Regions from separate parts of the Streptomyces sp. NPDC044704 genome, predicted to be linked through region 2. Evidence: predicted binding sites of a transcription regulator. Region 2 holds the regulator's gene; the other holds the start of a gene.
What was found. Region 2 encodes HspR, which represses chaperone genes until heat shock. Its sites were predicted from a motif close to TTGAGNNNNNNNNNCTCAA; they were not measured.
Positions count from the first base shown of each region.

Region 1: lon (endopeptidase La) is a predicted target of HspR. The motif match lies at 5,220-5,238, and genes of this name have one in related genera.

Region 1 is NZ_JBWKGY010000003.1:15,681-25,231, reverse strand. It holds gene AC07B0_RS07610 (HAMP domain-containing sensor histidine kinase) at 1-248, opposite strand, end outside; gene AC07B0_RS07605 (response regulator transcription factor) at 245-985, opposite strand; gene AC07B0_RS07600 (hypothetical protein) at 1,200-1,562, opposite strand; gene AC07B0_RS07595 (glycosyltransferase family 39 protein) at 1,926-3,245, shown strand; gene AC07B0_RS07590 (sulfurtransferase) at 3,359-4,261, shown strand; gene AC07B0_RS07585 (DUF4097 family beta strand repeat-containing protein) at 4,358-5,122, shown strand; gene lon (endopeptidase La) at 5,261-7,657, shown strand; gene AC07B0_RS07575 (MarR family winged helix-turn-helix transcriptional regulator) at 7,784-8,236, shown strand; gene AC07B0_RS07570 (protein phosphatase 2C domain-containing protein) at 8,292-9,065, opposite strand; gene AC07B0_RS07565 (sensor histidine kinase) at 9,443-9,551, shown strand, end outside.
Region 2 is NZ_JBWKGY010000005.1:402,107-411,657, reverse strand. It holds gene AC07B0_RS15780 (Rieske (2Fe-2S) protein) at 1-215, opposite strand, end outside; gene AC07B0_RS15775 (hypothetical protein) at 215-496, opposite strand; gene AC07B0_RS15770 (helix-turn-helix transcriptional regulator) at 581-1,615, shown strand; gene AC07B0_RS15765 (heat shock protein transcriptional repressor HspR) at 1,736-2,188, opposite strand; gene dnaJ (molecular chaperone DnaJ) at 2,190-3,371, opposite strand; gene grpE (nucleotide exchange factor GrpE) at 3,411-4,079, opposite strand; gene dnaK (molecular chaperone DnaK) at 4,079-5,926, opposite strand; gene AC07B0_RS15745 (sugar transferase) at 6,123-6,656, shown strand; partial or broken gene AC07B0_RS15740 ((Fe-S)-binding protein) at 6,767-9,025, shown strand.

The DNA.
Region 1 (9,551 bases), on a different contig from region 2:
GCCACGAACTGGGTGATCAGCATCGACGCGATCACCGAGAAGACCGTGATGAACCGCAGCTCGGTGTCCGTGCGCAACGCCACCAGCAGCAGGCCCGTGGTGATGAACACCGAGACCACGACGAGCGTGCCGAGCTTCGTCTTGATCGAGAACGGCGAGTACGGGCGCAGCCCGCCCGCGGGCCGCTGGGCGGGAACCCGCTGACCCGCACGCCGACCCGGCTCGCGCGGCGAGCTGCCCGCGCTCATGCCTGGGCCGGGGTCTCCAGGGCGTACCCGACGCCGTGGACCGTACGGATCCGCTCCGCCCCGATCTTCCGGCGCAGGGCCTTGATGTGGCTGTCGACCGTACGGGTCCCGGACGCGTCGGCCCAGTCCCACACCTCGGCCAGCAGCTGCTCCCGCGAGAGCACCGCGCGCGGCGTCCCCGCCAGGCACACCAGCAGGTCGAACTCGGTCGGCGTCAGGTGCACGTCCTCCGCCTGCACCCGGACCCGGCGCTGCGCGTGGTCGATCTCCAGGTCGCCGAGGCGCAGGGTGGCCCCGCGCGGGGCGTGCGCGGCCAGCGTGGCCCGCTCCACCCGCCGCAGCAGCACGTGGACCCGCGCGGCCAGCTCCCGCATCGAGAACGGCTTCGTCATGTAGTCGTCGGCGCCGACCCCGAGGCCCACCAGCATGTCGGTCTCGTCGTCACGCGCGGTGAGCATCAGCACCGGGACCGGCCGCTGCGCCTGGACCCGGCGGCACACCTCCAGCCCGTCGAAGCCGGGCAGCATGACGTCCAGTACCAGCAGCTCGGGCAGCCAGCTCTCGGCCGCCGCCACGGCGGCGGGACCGTCGTACGCCGCCTGGACCTGGAAGCCCTCGGCGCGCAGCCGGGCCGCGATGGCGTCGGCGATGGTGCGGTCGTCCTCGACCACGAGCACGCGCCGCTGGGCGCCTGGGGTGGCCGCGGCGCCGCTGTGGGTGGTGTGTGTCTGTTCCATGTCCCGCCCCTGAAGATCCCGCGTGATGGGGTGCAGCGTAGAGGAGCCCACGGCCTGCGGCTATGCGGGGTTCGGACAGGGACCGCCGGGTTCCGCGTCCCGGCGCGGCCCGCCGCGGGCGCGCCCGTGCAGCGCACACCGCCCTTCCGCCCTTCCGCGGGGTCCGGCCCGGCGGGCGGGCTCCGGTGACGCACCTCACCGACCTGTCCGTACGTCAGGTCTCCGGGTCGAAGCGGGGGAGGGCGTCCAGGACCCCCGTCAGGCCCGGAGTCAGCGAGGACTGGTCGCAGGCCACCTCGGTGCCGTCGTGCGTGAAGGAGTACACGAAACCGTCGAAAACGGGCCGGTCGGACATCGTGACCCGGGGCAGGCGGGGCAGTCCGGCCTCGCGGAGCGCGGTGCGCAGCGCCTCCAGCCCCTCCGCCGGCAGCTTCCCGGAGCCCTCGGGGCGGGCCCCGCCGTCCAGCCGGGTCCAGGAGCCGTCGCCCTTGACGATCAGGGTGTGGGTGCGGCCCGCGTAGCCGCCGGTGCGCGACACCCGGACGAGGGTCTCGTCGTCCGCCGGGGGCGTGGGCATGCCGGGGGGAGGGGTCCGGGCCGGTCCGGTCGGGGAAGCCGGTCCGGGGGAGGGCGTCGCCGTGGCCGCCGGGACGCCCGGGCCCGGCGCGGGGCCGGCGCCGTCGGGCGGCCGCCCGCCGCCGGAGCCGCACCCGGCCAGGACCACCGCACCGGCCGCCACGGCCGCCGCGGCCGTCACCGCCGCGCTCGCCGCCCTCGCCCTCGCCCTAGCCCTCGCCGTCGCCGTCGCACGGAACGTTCGCACACCCACCTCCGCGGGGTTCGGGCCGAACCCCGAGTATGGAGTCCCCCGCCCCCCGTCGGAAAGCATCCGGAGGCCGTCATCCGCCGCATCGCCCCCTGGCGCGTCGTCCCCGCGGCCGTGGCCCTGCTCCTCGGTGCGTGGGGCCTGGAACGGGGTCCCGGCGGCGGCAGCATGTGGCGCGACGAATCCGTCACCTGGCAGGTCGCCCACCGTCCCCCGGCCGGGCTGTGGGAACTCCTCGGCCAGGTCGACGCCGTGCACGGCCTCTACTACCTGCTGATGCACGGGGTGTTCGGCCTGTGGGACGGCGGCCTGTGGGCACTGCGGCTCCCCTCCGTCGCCGCGACGGCCCTCGCGGCGGCCGGAGTGGCCGCGGTGGCGCACCGGCTGGCGGGGGAGCGGGCCGCGCTGTGGGCCGGCACCGCCTACGCCGTACTGCCGCCCGTACAGGCGTACGCCCAGGAGGGACGTTCGTACGCACTGGTCGCGGCCGCCGTGGTCTGGGCGACGTACCTGATGCTGCGGGGGCGGTGGGCGGCGTACGCGCCGGTGCTGCTGCTGGGCTGCTGGCTGCACGAGTTCGCCGTACTGGCCCTGCTCGCGCACGCCCCCACCGCGTGGCGCTCGCGCGGCTGGCGGTGGAGCGCCGCGGCGGTCGTGGCCGGGCTGCTGCCGCTCGCGGCGGTGAGCGCCGGGCAGGCGCGGCAGCAACTGGGCTGGCTCGGACGGCCCTCCTGGCAGGACTGGGCGGCCTACGGGGTGGTGGCGGCCGCGGTGCTGCTGCTCGCGCGGCGGCCGCCGGCCGGCGAGCGGGACCTGGTACGGGTCGCCGTGCCGCTCGCCCTGCTGCCGCCCGGGCTGCTGATCGCCGTCTCGCTCGTCCACCCCTGGTACGTCGACCGGTACGTCCTCTACTCCCTCACCGGGCTCGCCCTGCTCGCCGGGGCGCGGCTCGCGCGGGCGCGGGGCCCGTGGCCGTGGCTGCTGGTGGCCGCGCTGCTCGTGCCGTTCGGGACCTGGTCGGCGTGGCTGCGGACCCCGGACAGCCGCAAGGACGACGTGCTCGCGGTGGCCGCCACCGTCCGGGAGCGGGCCCGGCCCGGGGACGCCGTGCTGTTCATGCCCGCCCGGCGGCGGGAGTGGCTGCTGTCCTCGCCCGAGGTGTACGGGGGCCTGCGCGACGTCGCCCTGGACCGTTCCCCGGCGGCTTCGCGCAGCCTCCAGGGCACCGAGCGCACCGCGGACGCCGTCCGGGCGGCGCTGGCCGCCTCCCCGCGGGTCATCGCCCTGCTGGACCCGGCCGGGCAGCCCCTGGACCCGTACCCGCACGAGGCGGCGAAGCGCGAGACCCTGGCCGCCTCCTTCGAACTGTGCTCGGTGACCCCGCTCCGCGGGGCCCGCGTCGCGCTCTACGCCCGGCCGGGCGGCTGCGGCTGAAACCCCGCCGCCCGGGCGGCCGTTGCGTGCGCGAGGATGACCGGACCACGCCACACCACGCAGCGGGCGCCGCGCCGCGACCCGGCCGCCCCGCCGACCCCCTGGAGCCGCTCATGACCGCGCCGCTCGACCCCCCGCCCGGGCCCGCCGCAGGGTCGGCCGCCCCCGTCGGGCCGCGGCCGCCCGGGCCGCTCGTCGGGGCGGGGTGGGTCGCCGAGCGGCTCGGGACGCCCGGGCTGGTGGTGTTCGACGCCTCCGTCGGGGCGCACCGGGGGGCGGAGCGCCGCATTCCGGGAGCCCGGCCCTTCGACCTCGACGGAGCCCTGTCCGACCACACCGCCACCGCCCCGCACACCATGCCCGGCGCCGAGGAGTTCGCCGGGGCGATGCGCGCCCTCGGCGTCGACGACACGGACACCGTGGTCGTCTACGACGCCGCCGGGACCTACTCCAGCGCCCGCGCCTGGTGGATGCTCCGCGCGACGGGCTTCGACCGGGTGGCCGTCCTGGACGGCGGCCTGCCCGCCTGGACCGCCGCCGGCCTGCCCGTCGAGGAGGCCGCCCCCGCCTACGGAGGCCCGTACGGCTCCTTCACCGCCCGGCCGCGCCCCGGACTGCTGGTCGACGCCGACACCGTCTCGGCGGCCCTGGCCGACCCGGCCGCCGCCGTACTCGACGCCCGGACCCGGGAACGCTTCGCCGGCACCGCTCCGGAGCCGCGCCCGGGCCTGCGCGGCGGCCACATGCCGGGCGCGGTGAACCTGCCCTTCGGGGACCTCCGGGGCCCCGACGGTCTGATGCGCCCGGCGGACGAACTCCGCGCGGCCTTCGCACCGCTGACCCGGGGCCGGGAGCGGCTCTACTTCAGCTGCGGTTCCGGGGTCACCGCGTGCGTGCTCGCCCTCGGCGCCACCCTGGCCGGGTACCGGGACCTGGCGGTGTACGACGGCTCGTGGAGCGAATGGGGCGACCCCGCCGCCCGCCGCCCGGTGGAGACCGGCCCGGCCGCGGACTGACCGGCCGGCCCGGGCGTGCCCCCGGGGGATAACCCCACCCCGGGCTCGGGTACCGGCCCCAGCGCGGGGCGGGGCCGGGCTCACCAGACTGGCGACATGGCATCCGACACGACCTCAGCCCTGCTCGCCCGTAAGACGGTTGGCGCCACCGCGGCCGCCGTCCTCCTGCTCCTCGCGGGCTGCGCCGTCGACGGGACGGTGACGCGGATGAAGACCGCCACCGCCGACGCCACCGTGACCGAGGCCGTCACGGCGGTCGAGATCGCGGACGGACGGCACGGCTCCGTCGAGGTGACCCCGGGCACCGGCCCCGGGGTCACGATCCACCGGACCGTGCACTTCCGCGGTGACACCGCGCCCACCCCCACCCAGCGGGTGTCCGGCGGCGTCCTCACCTTCACCGCCGGCTGCGCGGACAGCTGCTACACCGACTACCGCCTGGAGGTCCCCGCCTCCGCGAAGGTCACCGTCGGCAACTCCAGCGGCCGCATCGAGGTCACGGGGGTCGCGGCCGCCGAGCTGACCTCGGACTCCGGGGACGTGCGGGCCCGGCGGATCGCCGGCCCGCTGAAGATCCGTACCTCCTCCGGCACGATCACTGCCGAGGCGCTGTCCGGCCCGGAGGCCGACGTCCGCTCCGACTCGGGCGACGCCCGCCTGGCCTTCGTGACGGCCCCGGCCTCGGTCAGCGCCGTCACCACCTCGGGCGACCTCACCCTGCTGGTCCTGCGGGCCCCGTACCGACTGGACGCGGCGACCCGCTCCGGTGACCGCGACATCACCCTCCCCCTCACCCCCGACGCGCCCTCCCGGCTGCGCCTCGAAACGACCTCGGGCGACATCGAGGCCGCCCTCTCCTGACGGCCCCTGCCTCCGCCCTGCGCCCGTCCGCCACCCGTCCGCCGCCCGTTCGCCCCCGGCGAACGGGCGTTGGGGAACAACAGGGGACTCACGTGCATTGAGTCGGCATAGCTCAAGTTCACTGCCGGAGGGAAGATCATGGCTTCGACGTCCGTATCGCTCACCCTGCCCGTGCTGCCGCTGGACGACGAGGTCGTGCTGCCGGGGATGGTCGTTCCGCTGGACCTGTCCGACGCCGAGGTACGCGCCGCCGTCGAGGCCGCGCAGGCGGCGGCGGGCAGCGGGAAGCCCCGCGTGCTGCTCGTGCCGAGGATCGACGGGACGTACGCGGGCACCGGCGTGCTCGGGACCGTCGAACAGGTCGGCCGGCTCTCCGACGGGGACCCCGGCGCCCTGATCCGCGGCCGCGGCCGTGTCCGCATCGGGGCCGGGACCACCGGCCCCGGCGCCGCCCTGTGGGTGGAGGGCGAGACCGTGGACGAGCACGTGCCCGACCCGCTGCCCGGTGCCGTCGCCGAGCTCGTCACCGAGTACAAGGCGCTGGCCACCAGCTGGCTCAAGAGGCGCGGCGCCTGGCAGGTCGTGGACCGGGTGCAGCAGATCGAGGGCGTCTCCGCGCTCGCCGACAACTCCGGCTACTCCCCCTTCCTGACCGTCGCCCAGAAGGTGGAGCTGCTGGAGACGGCCGACCCCGTCGCCCGGCTCCGCCTCGCCGTCCGCCTCCTCAGCGACCACCTCGCCGAGCAGGACGTCGCCGAGTCCATCGCCAAGGACGTCCAGGACGGGGTCGACAAGCAGCAGCGCGAGTTCCTCCTCAGGCGCCAGCTGGAGGCCGTCCGCAAGGAACTGCGCGAGCTGAACGGAGAGAAGGACGGCGAGGAGTCCGACGACTACCGGGCCCGCGTCGAGGCCGCCGACCTGCCGGAGAAGGTGCGCGAAGCCGCCCTGAAGGAGGTCGAGAAGCTCGAACGGGCCAGCGACCAGAGCCCGGAGGGCTCCTGGATCCGTACCTGGCTGGACACGGTCCTCGAACTGCCCTGGAACGAGCGCACCGAGGACGAGTACGACATCCAGGGCGCCCGGGCGGTCCTCGACGCCGAGCACGCCGGGCTGAGCGACGTGAAGGACCGCATCACGGAGTACCTGGCCGTGCGCAAGCGCCGCGGCGAACGCGGCCTCGGCGTCATCGGCGGCCGCCGCGGCGGCGCCGTACTGGCCCTCGTGGGCCCTCCGGGCGTCGGCAAGACCTCGCTCGGCGAGAGCGTCGCGCACGCCATGGGCCGCAAGTTCGTCCGCGTCGCGCTCGGCGGCGTCCGGGACGAGGCCGAGGTGCGCGGCCACCGCCGCACCTACGTCGGCGCGCTGCCCGGCCGGATCGTCCGCGCCATCAAGGAGGCGGGGTCCATGAACCCGGTCGTCCTCCTCGACGAGATCGACAAGGTCGGCTCCGACTTCCGCGGGGACCCGGCCGCCGCCCTCCTGGAAGTCCTCGACCCGGCGCAGAACCACACCTTCCGGGACCACTACCTGGAGGTCGAACTGGACCTCAGCGACGTGGTCTTCCTGGCCACCGCCAACGTCCTGGAAGCCATCCCCGAGGCCCTGGCCGACCGGATGGAACTGGTCCGCCTCGACGGCTACACCGAGGACGAGAAGGTCGTCATCGCCCGTGACCACCTCCTGCCCCGCCAGCTGGAGCGGACCGGCCTCGGCGCCGACGAGGTCGTCCTGGAAGAAGAGGCCCTGCGCAAGCTCGCGGGCGAGTACACCCGCGAGGCGGGCGTGCGCACCCTGGAGCGGTCCCTCGCCCGGCTGCTGCGCAAGGTGGCCGCCCAGCACGAACTGGGGGAGCGGGAACTGCCGCTGACCATCGGCCCCGACGACCTGCGGACGTTCATCGGCAGGCCGCACCACGTCCCGGAGTCCGCACAGGACCCGGCCGAGCGGCGCACCGCCGTGCCCGGCGTGGCCACCGGCCTGGCCGTGACCGGAGCCGGCGGGGACGTGCTGTTCGTGGAGGCCTCGCTCGCCGACCCCGAGACCGGGGCCGCCGGACTCACCCTCACGGGCCAGCTCGGCGACGTCATGAAGGAATCGGCGCAGATCGCCCTCAGCTTCCTGCGCTCGCACGGAGCGGAACTGGAACTCCCCGTCGCCGACCTCAAGGACCGGGGCGTCCACATCCACTTCCCGGCGGGCGCGGTTCCCAAGGACGGCCCCAGCGCCGGCATCACCATGACGACGGCCCTCGCCTCACTGCTCTCCGGGCGCCAGGTCCGCACCGACGTGGCCATGACCGGCGAGGTCTCCCTGACCGGACGGGTCCTGCCCATCGGCGGGGTCAAGCAGAAGCTCCTCGCCGCGCACCGGGCCGGACTCACCACGGTGATCATCCCCAAGCGGAACGAGGCCGACCTGGACGACGTCCCGGCCGAGGTGCTGGAGGGGCTGGAGGTGCACCCGGTGACGGACGTGCGCCAGGTCCTGGAACTGGCCCTCGCCGGGGCGGAGGTCTCCTTCACCAAGGCCGCCTGACCGGCCACGACTCCGCCCGGGGGCCCGGGAACCCGCTTCGGCGGGGCCCCGGGCCCCCGCCGCGCCCGCTGCGAAATACTGGGCCCCCTGAGAGGTGGCCTCGTACAGAGGTGCCACACACCACCGATGGGAGCGGACGTGCACGGAAGTGAAGACCAGGAGTTCCTCGCCCTGGAGCGGGAGCTGTCCGTCTTCCTCCGGCGTGCCCGGGCCTCCTCCGGGGAGATGGCCCGCGCCCTCCACCCCGAGCTGGAGCCCGCCGCGTACGGGCTCCTCGTCCGGCTGGAGGCGGCGGGCCGGCAGCGGGCCACCGAGCTCGCCGCCTACTTCGGCGTCGGCAAGGCCACCATGAGCCGGCAGCTGAGGGCCCTGGAGGTGCTGGGCCTGGTCGCCCGGGAGCCGGACCCCGCCGACGGCCGCGCCTTCCTCGTCGGGCTCACGGAGGAGGGCCGGGAGCGGTTCCTGCGCGTCCGCGGGGCCCGCCGCGAGCAGTACATGCGCAAGCTCGCCGACTGGGACCGGGGCGAGGTGGCCGAACTCGCCAGGCTCCTGCACCAGCTGAACTCCGGCGAGGAGTGAGCCGGCGAGCGTGCGGGCCGGCCCGGCGGGGCGGGTCCGACCCGGCCGGCACCCCCTACAGCTCCGCGTAGACCGCCGAGGCGTCGTCGTGCCGCTTGTGGCGGGCCGACGGGCGCAGCGGATCCGACTCGATCGCCCGGACCCGCCCGATCAGCCCCTCGGCGCCCTCCTTGCGCAGCACGTCCAGGCAGGCCGCCCAGTCGCCCTCCCCGAACGTGTCCGTCCACCGGCTCGCCCCGTCCGTGAGCGCCGCCACCGCCACCACCTCCCCGCGCGGGGTGCGCCCGGTGACCGCCCGGGCCGCCACCGCCGGGTCCGCGGCCGCCGTGAAGAAGCCGCCCTCCGTGTTGCGCAGGGCGTCCGTCGCCGCGACCGAGCCCAGCACCTCGCCCGGGATCCGGTCGAGGCGGTCGTCGAGCACCGCCGAGACCCGCCCGTCCGCCCCGCGGAGCAGGAGCACGGAGTCCGACAGCACGAGGTGCTCCACCCAGGACGCGTCCCAGCGCACCAGTACGACCGTCGCCTGCGGGGTCCGCACGTGAGAAAGGTCACAGGTTTCGCGGTGGGCGTCGGCGGTGTCGCCGATGGCCCGCGCCAGGATCCGGTCCAGCGGCATGTCCCGCCGCGATCCGGACAGTTCGGTCAATCGGCCGCCGAGCCGCGCCGAGAACCAGGGCACGCCGTGCCCGCACCCGTCCCCGCCGCGCGGCGGGGTGACCCCGTCCAGCACCACCAGGACGCCGCCGCCCGACGCAGGTGCCGACGCCGACACCCAGTCCTCGTTGGGGCGTTCCGGGTTGCCGGGGGCCGTGGCGAGGTCGATGCGCATGCGGACATTCTGCCCGGTACGCCGCTCCCCGCACCGGTAGGTCCGTACCAATCCCGGGTGGGGTGGCGCACCCCCGCACGGCCCGCCCGCCGGACCCCCGCCGGGATGTGGGCGGGCATAGTGCCAAAGCCCGGCTCGATCTTTCAACCACCCGTCCACGAGCGGCCCCTGACACGGGGTGCCCGAGTTGGTCGCCCACTCCTCCGTGATGTTCACTCCTTCGAGTGGCCGGGTGGGCGATGTGCGGCTCTCTTCCCATCACACTGCAAAGGTCTGAGGCGGTACGAGGGGGCAGGGGGCGTTTACTTGTTGACCGGCCGTTACCTCGGCCACACGAGTAGACGAGCACGAGCACACGTACAGGATTGCGAGCACCGGTGCAGAAGAAGCGGTCTCGGAAGAACGGCACCGCCAGCGCCGACGGACCCGCCAACGCAGGACGGCGCGTCCGCGTCCGCCGCAGGCTGGTCATCGGTGTGGCAGTCG
Region 2 (9,551 bases):
CGGACCGGCTGCGGTGCGCCCCGGGGGCGGCGCAGGCAGCGGTAGGCGCGGACGTCCTCGTCCTCCTCGCGCACGACGACGATCGGCTGGCCGAACAGGGTGACCATCAACGAATCGCCGGCGTAGGGAATGGCGGTGGCGAGATCGATGAACTGCCACCCGGACCGGTACGCCGAGGCCATCTCGCGTCGGAAGTCTCGGTCGTCGGGGGTCATCAGAGCGCCTTCACGGGTGCGGTGTTCCAGCCGCTGTCGGGCTCTCCGGCCTGCCCGGCGGGCGCGGTGTTCCAACCGCTGTCCACCGGTGCGCTGTTCCAACCGCTGTCCGTCTTGCCCGTCGGACCCGTCGGCACGATGTTCCAGCCGCTGTCACTGGCCAGAGCGCTCCCCGCATCGCCATTGACGGCGCTGACTGCCCCAAAAACCGCAACAGCGGAGAAAACAACGGCAAGCGCCGAGCGAAGCATTCTCTTGTACATGGTCGGCTTCGTCCTCACTTGATGGAATCCTCTCCCCCGCACGTCAGACCATGGCTCATTCAGGCACGTTACGGCCACAGGGACGATGCATCATGTTCTTGCATGTTCAGGACCCTGGGGGGTGGAGATTTGCCCATAAACGACACAAACCCGACACATCCCCACCCCGTCACGTCCATGTGCGACGAGGGGGCACGACTTTACGCGGCGGCGCTCAGCGCCGGCCGGGTACCTCGCAGCGAGGTGGAAAACGTCCCCTGCCTGCTCGAATTCGCTCTGCTGCGACCCGACCCGGATGACGCGAACCAGCTCCGCGCGGTTCCCCCGGCGGTCGCCCTGGCGCAGCGTCTCCATCCTCTCGAACGGGAGATCCAGGACCGTCGGCGCAGTGCCGTGGACCTCACCGATGCATTCGAGCCGTTCCTGACCATCAGTGCGCAAAACCCCGCGAACACCCACGCCATCACGGTGCTGGAGGGGTTCGACCAGATCAACGCCGCACTCGACCTGGCCACCGCCGAGTGTCACACGGAAATGCTGACGGTCCAGCCCGGCGGCGCCCGCCCCTCCTTCGCCCTCAGCGAGGCCCTGGAACGGGACGCCCCGCTCATCGACCGCGGCGTGAGCATCCGGACCCTCTACCAGCACACCGCGCGCCACAGCCAGGGCACCCTCGCCTACGTCGACCGCATCTCCACGGGCAAGGTGGAGATCCGCACCCTCGAAGAACTCATCGAGCGGCTGATCGTGTTCGACCGCACCGTCGCCTTCATCCCCGTCAGCGACGACCGCCGCGTGGCCCTGGAGCTGCGCCACCCCGGGCTCGTCGACTACCTCATCAAGGTCTTCGAGCAGCTGTGGCGGCGCGCCGTACCGCTGAGCCAGGAGGTCACGTACACGCACATGCCCGACGGGATCTCGGGCGTGCAGCGCTCCATCGCCCAACTCCTCGTCGAGGGGCACGTGGACGAGGCGATCGCCCGCCGGCTGGGCATGAACGTACGGACCTGCCGCGCGCACATCGCGAAGCTGGCCACCGCCCTCGGCAGCGGCAGCCGCGCCCAGCTCGGCTTCCTCATCGCCCAGTCGGGCATCCTGCGCGACTCCTCGGGCCCGCCGCCGCTCCCGGAGCCCTGAGGGGCCCGTGAGGGGCCGTCAGGGGCCCTCCGGGCCCGCCGCCGGGGCCGGACACGGGAAGGCCCCGCCCGGAGCGTTCCGGGCGGGGCCTTCCCGCTTGTCGCGTGCCGCGCGGCGCCGTCAGTCGAGCGGGCGCTTGGGGCTGGGCCGCCAGACGACCAGGGCACTGCCCGGCTGCGGCGGCTGGTACGGGACCAGGTCGCGCCGGTACGAGGCGTGCACCTGGGCCTCGCGGGCCTGGAGGGCGGCGGCCGCCCCGTCCACGGCCGAGGACAGTTCGGCGACGCGCTGCTGGAGCGCGGCCACCTGGTTCTCCAGTTCGATGATCCGCTTGATCCCCGCGAGGTTGATGCCCTCGTCCTGGGACAGCGCCTGCACGGTGCGCAGGAGCTCGATGTCCCGGGCCGAATAGCGCCGGCCGCGGCCGGCCGTGCGGTCCGGGGAGACCAGGCCGAGGCGGTCGTACTGGCGGAGGGTCTGCGGATGCAGGCCCGAGAGCTGGGCGGCCACCGAGATCACGTAGACCGGGGTGTCGTCGGTCAGCTGGTAATGATTCCTGCGGCGGCCGTCCATCTCATGCTCCCTTCACGGACTCGAACAGCGCGGCGCGCGGGTCTTCGGCCCCCGTCGCGTCGCGGTACATCTCCAGGGCCTCGCGGGCCTTGTCGGACAGTTCGGCCGGGACCGTGACCTCCACCGTGACGAGCAGGTCGCCGCGGGTGCCGTCCTTGCGGACCGCGCCCTTGCCGCGGGCCCGCATCGTACGGCCGCCCGGGGTGCCCGGGGGGAGCTTCAGGGTGACCGCGGGGCCGTTCAGGGTCGGGACCTTGATCTCGGCGCCCAGCGCGGCCTCGGCGAAGGTCACCGGGACCGTCACCGTCAGGTTGTCGTCCTTGCGGCCGAACACCGGGTGGGTGTCGACGTGGACGACCACGTAGAGGTCGCCCGCCGGGCCGCCGCGCTCGCCCGGAGCTCCCTTGCCGCGCAGCCGGATCCGCTGGCCGTTGGACACGCCCGCCGGGATCCGGACCTGCATGGTCCGCGAGCTGCGGGCACGCCCGCTGCCCTTGCAGACGTCGCAGGGGGTCTCCGCGATCAGGCCGCGGCCCTTGCAGTCCGCGCAGGGGTCGGTCAGCGAGAAGCCGCCGCCGCTGCCCCGCGAGACCTGGCCGGTACCGACGCAGGTCGGGCACACCCGGGGGGTGCCGTTCTTGTCACCGGTACCGGAACAGGCCTTGCAGGGGGCCTGCGAGGACATCCGCAGGGGGACGGTCGCGCCGTCCACGGCCTCCGTGAAGGAGAGCGTGACCTCGGACTCGATGTCCTGGCCGCGGCGCGGCTGGGCGCGGGTTCCCGCGCCGGGGCCGGTGCCGCGGTTGAACAGACCGCCGAAGACGTCGCCCAGACCGCCGCCGAAGCCGCCGCCCGGACCGCCCTGCTGCTGTCCTCCGAAGAGGTCGCCGAGGTCGAAGTTGAACGAGCCGCCGCCCCCGCCCGGACCGGGGCGGAAGCCCCCGTTGCCGAACAGGGCGCGGGCCTCGTCGTACTCCTTGCGCTTCTTGGCGTCGCCGAGGATGTCGTTCGCCTCGGAGATCTCCTTGAAGCGCTCCTCGGCCGAGGCGTCGCCCTTGTTGGCGTCCGGGTGGAACTCGCGCGCGAGCTTCCGGTACGCCTTCTTGATCTCGGCCTCGGTCGCGTCCTTCGGGACACCGAGGACCTTGTAGTAGTCCTTCTCGACGAAGTCCTTCGTGCTCATCCCCGGTGGCCCTCCTCTCGGTTCCCTACATGGTGGACGTCAGCCCTTGTCGGGGGCATCCGTGTCCTTGTCGGACGGCGTGTCGCCGTCTGCGGACTCGGACTTGGCGGCGGGAGCCGCGCCCGGCTGGGGCTCGGCCACCGCGACCCGCGCGGGGCGGATCGTGCGCTCGCCGATCCGGTACCCCGGCTGCAGGATCGCCACGCAGGTCGTCTCGGTGACGTCCGGCGCGTACGAGTGCATCAGGGCCTCGTGGATCGTCGGGTCGAAGGGCTCGCCCTCCTTGCCGAACTGCTGCAGCCCCATCTTGGCGGCGGCGGTCTCCAGCGATTCGGCCACCGACTTGAAGCCGCCGACCAGTTCGCCATGCTCCCGCGCCCGGCCGATGTCGTCCAGGGTCGGGAGGAGTTCCGTCAGCAGGGACGCGACCGCGATCTCCTTGACGGCGATCCGGTCCCGCTCCACGCGGCGACGGTAGTTCTGGTACTCCGCCTGGAGCCGCTGGAGGTCCGCGGTGCGCTCGGAGAGCGCGGTACGGGCCTGGTCCAGCTGCGCCAGCAGAGCCACATCTGCTGCTGCGGAGTCCCCGGCCGGGGCCGCCTCCCCCTCCGGGGAGGAGTCGGCGGCCTTCGGCTCGGCGGCGTCGTCAGGCGTGCCGTCGGCGGGGACTTCGGGCTTCTCGTCGAAGCCCGGGGTCTCCTCCGACATCAGGCAGCGCCACCCTTCGGCTTCTCGTCGTCGACGATCTCCGCGTCGACGACGTCGTCGTCGGCCTTGGCCTGGCCCGCGTCACCCGCGGCGCCACCGGCCGCCTGGGCGGCCTGGGCGTCGGCGTAGATGGCCTGGCCGAGCTTCTGGCTGACCGCGGCGAGCTTCTCGGTCGCGGTGCGGATCTCGGCGGCGTCGTCACCCTTGAGCTTGTCCTTCAGCTCGGTGACGGCCGTCTCGACCTCGGTCTTGACGTCGGCCGGGACCTTCTCCGCGTTGTCCGCGAGGAACTTCTCGGTCTGGTAGACGAGCTGCTCGCCCTGGTTGCGGGACTCGGCCGCCTCCTTGCGGCGCAGGTCCTCGTCCGCGTACTGCTCCGCCTCCTGGCGCATGCGGTCGACCTCGTCCTTGCCGAGCGAAGAGCCGCCGGTGACGGTCATCTTCTGCTCCTTGCCCGTGCCGAGGTCCTTGGCCGTGACGTGCATGATGCCGTTCGCGTCGATGTCGAAGGAGACCTCGATCTGCGGGACGCCACGCGGGGCCGGCGGCAGGCCGGTCAGCTCGAACATGCCGAGCTTCTTGTTGTACGCCGCGATCTCGCGCTCGCCCTGGTAGACCTGGATCTGCACCGACGGCTGGTTGTCCTCGGCCGTCGTGAAGATCTCCGACCGCTTGGTCGGGATGGTCGTGTTGCGCTCGATGAGCTTGGTCATGATGCCGCCCTTGGTTTCGATACCGAGGGACAGCGGGGTCACGTCGAGGAGCAGGACGTCCTTGACCTCACCCTTGAGCACGCCCGCCTGGAGGGTCGCGCCGATGGCGACGACCTCGTCCGGGTTGACGCCCTTGTTGGCGTCCTGACCGCCGGTGAGCTCCTTGACGAGCTCGGCGACGGCCGGCATGCGGGTGGAGCCGCCGACCAGGACCACGTGGTCGATCTCGGACAGCTGGATGCCGGCGTCCTTGATGACGTTGTGGAACGGGGTCTTGCAGCGGTCCAGGAGGTCCGCGGTGAGCTGCTGGAACTGGGCGCGCGTGAGCTTCTCGTCCAGGTGCAGCGGGCCCTCGGCGGAGGCCGTGATGTACGGCAGGTTGATCGAGGTCTCCGTGGAGGAGGACAGCTCGATCTTCGCCTTCTCGGCGGCCTCGCGCAGGCGCTGGAGCGCCATCTTGTCCTTGGAGAGGTCGACGCCGTGACCGTTGGCGAACTGCTTCACCAGGTAGTCGACGACGCGCTGGTCCCAGTCGTCACCACCGAGGTGGTTGTCACCGTTGGTGGCCTTCACCTCGACGACGCCGTCGCCGATCTCAAGGAGCGAGACGTCGAAGGTGCCGCCACCGAGGTCGAAGACGAGGATGGTCTGGTCGTCCTTGTCGAGGCCGTAGGCCAGGGCGGCGGCGGTCGGCTCGTTGACGATGCGCAGGACGTTCAGACCCGCGATCTCACCGGCCTCCTTCGTCGCCTGACGCTCGGAGTCGTTGAAGTAGGCCGGGACGGTGATGACCGCGTCCGTGACCTTCTCACCCAGGTAGGCCTCGGCGTCGCGCTTCAGCTTCTGCAGGATGAAGGCGCTCATCTGCTGCGGGTTGAAGTCCTTGCCATCCAGGTTGATCTTCCAGTCAGTGCCCATGTGGCGCTTGACGGAGCGGATGGTCCGGTCCACGTTCGTGACCGCCTGGCGCTTGGCGACCTCGCCGACGAGGACCTCGCCGTTCTTGGCGAAGGCGACGACGGACGGCGTGGTCCTGGCGCCCTCGGCGTTGGTGATGACGGTGGGCTCGCCGCCTTCGAGAACGCTGACGACGGAGTTAGTGGTGCCCAGGTCGATGCCGACCGCACGTGCCATTTTGATTCCTCCAGCTGACTTGAGTGGAACAGGCTCAAGAATGCCCCACCTTCGCCCGTCCGTCAACAGAGCTGAGTCGAGGGGGCTCAACCTTTAGGCCTTCCTTACGCGCAACCCGCGCGGGGCGGGGGCCGAGCGGGGGAACCGCGCCGCGCGGCGCGCCGGGGGCGCGGGGGCCTTCCGGCACCGTGCTGGCATGCCCCTGCTGCTGACGCTCCCCGCCCGGTGGACCCTGCCCGCCAGGCCGCCCGCCAAGCGGGTGCTCGACCTCGCCGGAGCGCTGGTACTCCTGGGGGTGACGGCCCTCCCGCTGCTGCTGACCGCCGCCCTGCTGTACGCGGCCGGCCGCGCGGGCGTCCTCGTACGGACCCCGGCCGCCGGACTCGGCGGGCGGCCCTTCCGCACCTGGCGGCTGCGCACCGAGGGTGCGGGCCGGGTCGGCGCGGCGGTCCGGCGCTGCGCGCTGGACGGGCTGCCGCAGCTGCTGAACGTGGTGCGGGGGGAGATGTCCCTGGTCGGCCCCCGCCCGGAAGGCGGTACGGACCGCCCGGAGCGGCTTCTCGTGCGCCCCGGTATGACCGGTTTGTGGCAGGTCAGCGCACGCTCCGACCTCCCCTGGGAGGAGATGGCCCTGCTCGACCGGCACTATGTGGAGAGCCATTGGCTGGGGATGGATCTCGCGATCCTCGCTCAGACGCCCCGGGCGGCCTACCGACAGAGGCAAGCCTGAGCGACACAGATCACCGCACGCGCGCCTACATTGCGACGCGGGGAATGGGTAACCTCAAGCCTTGACTCAATAAGTTACCGCTTAGTAAGTCCCGCCCGAGGAGCCCTTCCATGCAACTCGCCGCGATCATCGTTTCGATGGTCATCACGGTGGTAGCCGTCGCGCTGTTCGGCCGAGCCATCGCACAGATCTACCACTTCGTGCGCCTCGGCCAGCCCGTGCCCGCGGGCACGCGCACCGGCGACCCCACGCAGCGCACCGTCACGCTGGTCAAGGAGTTCCTCGGCCACACCCGCATGAACCGCTGGGGCATCGTCGGCGTGGCGCACTGGTTCGTGGCCGTGGGCTTCTTCTCGCTGCTGCTGACCATCGTCAACGCCTTCGGCCAGCTGTTCCAGGCCGACTGGCTGATCCCGATCATCGGCGACTGGCTGCCGTACGAGATCTTCACCGAGTTCCTCGGACTGATGACCGTGCTCGGCATCCTGACCCTGATCGTGATCCGGCAGCTGAACCGGCCGGGCGGGGCGGGCCGCAAGTCCCGCTTCACGGGCTCCAAGACCGGCCAGGCGTACTTCGTCGAGTCCGTCATCCTGATCGTCGGCATCTGCATCATGACGCTGCGCGCGCTGGAGGGGGCCCAGCACGGCGTCGACGGCTGGGAGCCGGGCTTCTTCGCCTCGTACCCGCTGATCGCGGCCCTCGACGGGCTGAGCCTGAGCACGCTTCAGTACCTCACCTACTTCTTCGCGGCGCTCAAGATCGTCACCTCCTTCACGTGGATGATCACGGTCTCGCTGAACACCAACATGGGTGTGGCCTGGCACCGGTTCCTCGGTTTCCCGAACATCTGGTTCAAGCGGAACGCCGACGGCGCGGTCGCGCTGGGCGCGCTGCTCCCGATGACCAGCGGGGGCAAGGAGATCGACTTCGAGGACCCGGGCGAGGACGACTCCTTCGGTGTGTCCCAGGTCGAGCAGTTCTCCTGGAAGGGCATCCTCGACTTCTCCACCTGCACCGAGTGCGGCCGCTGCCAGTCCCAGTGCCCCGCCTGGAACACCGGCAAGCCGCTGTCCCCCAAGCTCCTGATCATGTCGCTGCGCGACCACGCCCACGCCAAGGCCCCCTACCTCCTCGCGGGCGGCGGCAAGGACATGGAAGGCAACGAGAAGGCCACCGCCGAACAGCTCAAGGACGTCCCCGCCGCAGCCCTGGCGGAAGCCGAACGCCCGCTGATCGGCACCGCCGAGGAGAACGGCGTCATCGACCCCGACGTCCTGTGGTCCTGCACCACCTGCGGCGCCTGCGTCGAACAGTGCCCCGTCGACATCGAGCACATCGACCACATCGTCGACATGCGCCGCTACCAGGTCATGATCGAGAGCGCCTTCCCCTCCGAGGCGGGCACCATGCTCAAGAACCTGGAGAAGAAGGGCAACCCCTGGGGCCTGGCCAAGAAGCAGCGCGTCGAGTGGACCAAGGAAGTCGACTTCGACGTCCCGATCATCGGCAAGGACGCGGAAGACCTCTCCGAGTTCGACTACCTGTACTGGGTCGGCTGCGCCGGCGCCCTCGAAGACCGCGCCAAGAAGACCACGAAGGCCTTCGCGGAACTCCTGAACATCGCCGGCGTCAAGTTCGCGATCATGGGCGGCGACGAGAAGTGCACCGGTGACTCCCCACGCCGCCTGGGCAACGAACCGCTGTTCCAGCAGCTCGGCCAGGAAAACGTCGCAATGCTGAACATGGCCTTCGGCGAGGACGACGACGACCCCGCGACGAAGAAGCCCAAGTCCGCCAAGCGGATCGTCTCGACCTGCCCGCACTGCTTCAACACCATCGCCAACGAATACCCCCAGCTGGGCGGCGAGTACGAGGTCATCCACCACACCCAGCTGCTCCAGCACCTCATCGACGAAGGCCGCCTCACCCCGGTCACCCCCGTCGACGGACTCGTCACCTACCACGACCCCTGCTACCTCGGCCGCCACAACAAGGTCTACACACCCCCGCGCGAGATCATGGCCTCGGTACCCGGCCTGCGGCAGCAGGAAATGCACCGCCACAAGGAACGCGGCTTCTGCTGCGGCGCCGGCGGCGCCCGCATGTGGATGGAAGAACGCATCGGCAAGCGCATCAACAACGAACGCGTCGACGAAGCCCTCTCCCTCAACCCGGACATCGTCTCCACCGCCTGCCCCTTCTGCCTCGTCATGCTCACCGACTCCGTCAACGGCAAGAAGAACGACGGCAAGGCCAAGGAAACCGTCCAGGTCGTCGACGTCGCCCAACTCCTCCTCGAATCGGTGAAGGCCCCCGAGCCGACGGAAGAGGAACTGGCGGAGGCGCTGGCCGCGCAGGAGGCGGAAGAGGCGGCTGCGGCTGCGGCCGCGAAGGCGGAGGCGGAGGCCGCCGCGAAGGCGGAGGCCGAGGCGAAGGCCGCTGCGGCTGCCGCTGCCGAGGCGGAAGCCAAGGCCACGGCGGATGCGGAAGCGGAAGCCGAGCCGGCCTCCGCAGCCGAGCCGGCCCGTGCCAAGACCGAGGCCAAGTCCGAAGCCGCCGCCGAGGCGAAGCCCGAAGCCGCCGCCAAGGCCGCGGCCGAGGACGCTGCCGAGACGGAAGCCAAGGACGACGAGGCCGCCCCCGAGGCGAAGCCCGTGGCCGAAGCCGAGGACGAGGACAAGGCCGCGGCCGCGGCGAAGCCCGTGGCTGAAGCCACCGAGGCGAAGCCCGCTGCTGCTGCCGCCCTCGGGTCGGAGACCAAGGACGTACCCGGGGTCGCAGCGAAGGCCAAGGACGAGGCCCCCGCCGAGGCGGAAGCCGAGGACAAGGCCGCCGCCGACGCGAAGCCCGTAGCCGAGGACGCCGCTGAGGCGAAGCCCGTGGCCGAGGCCC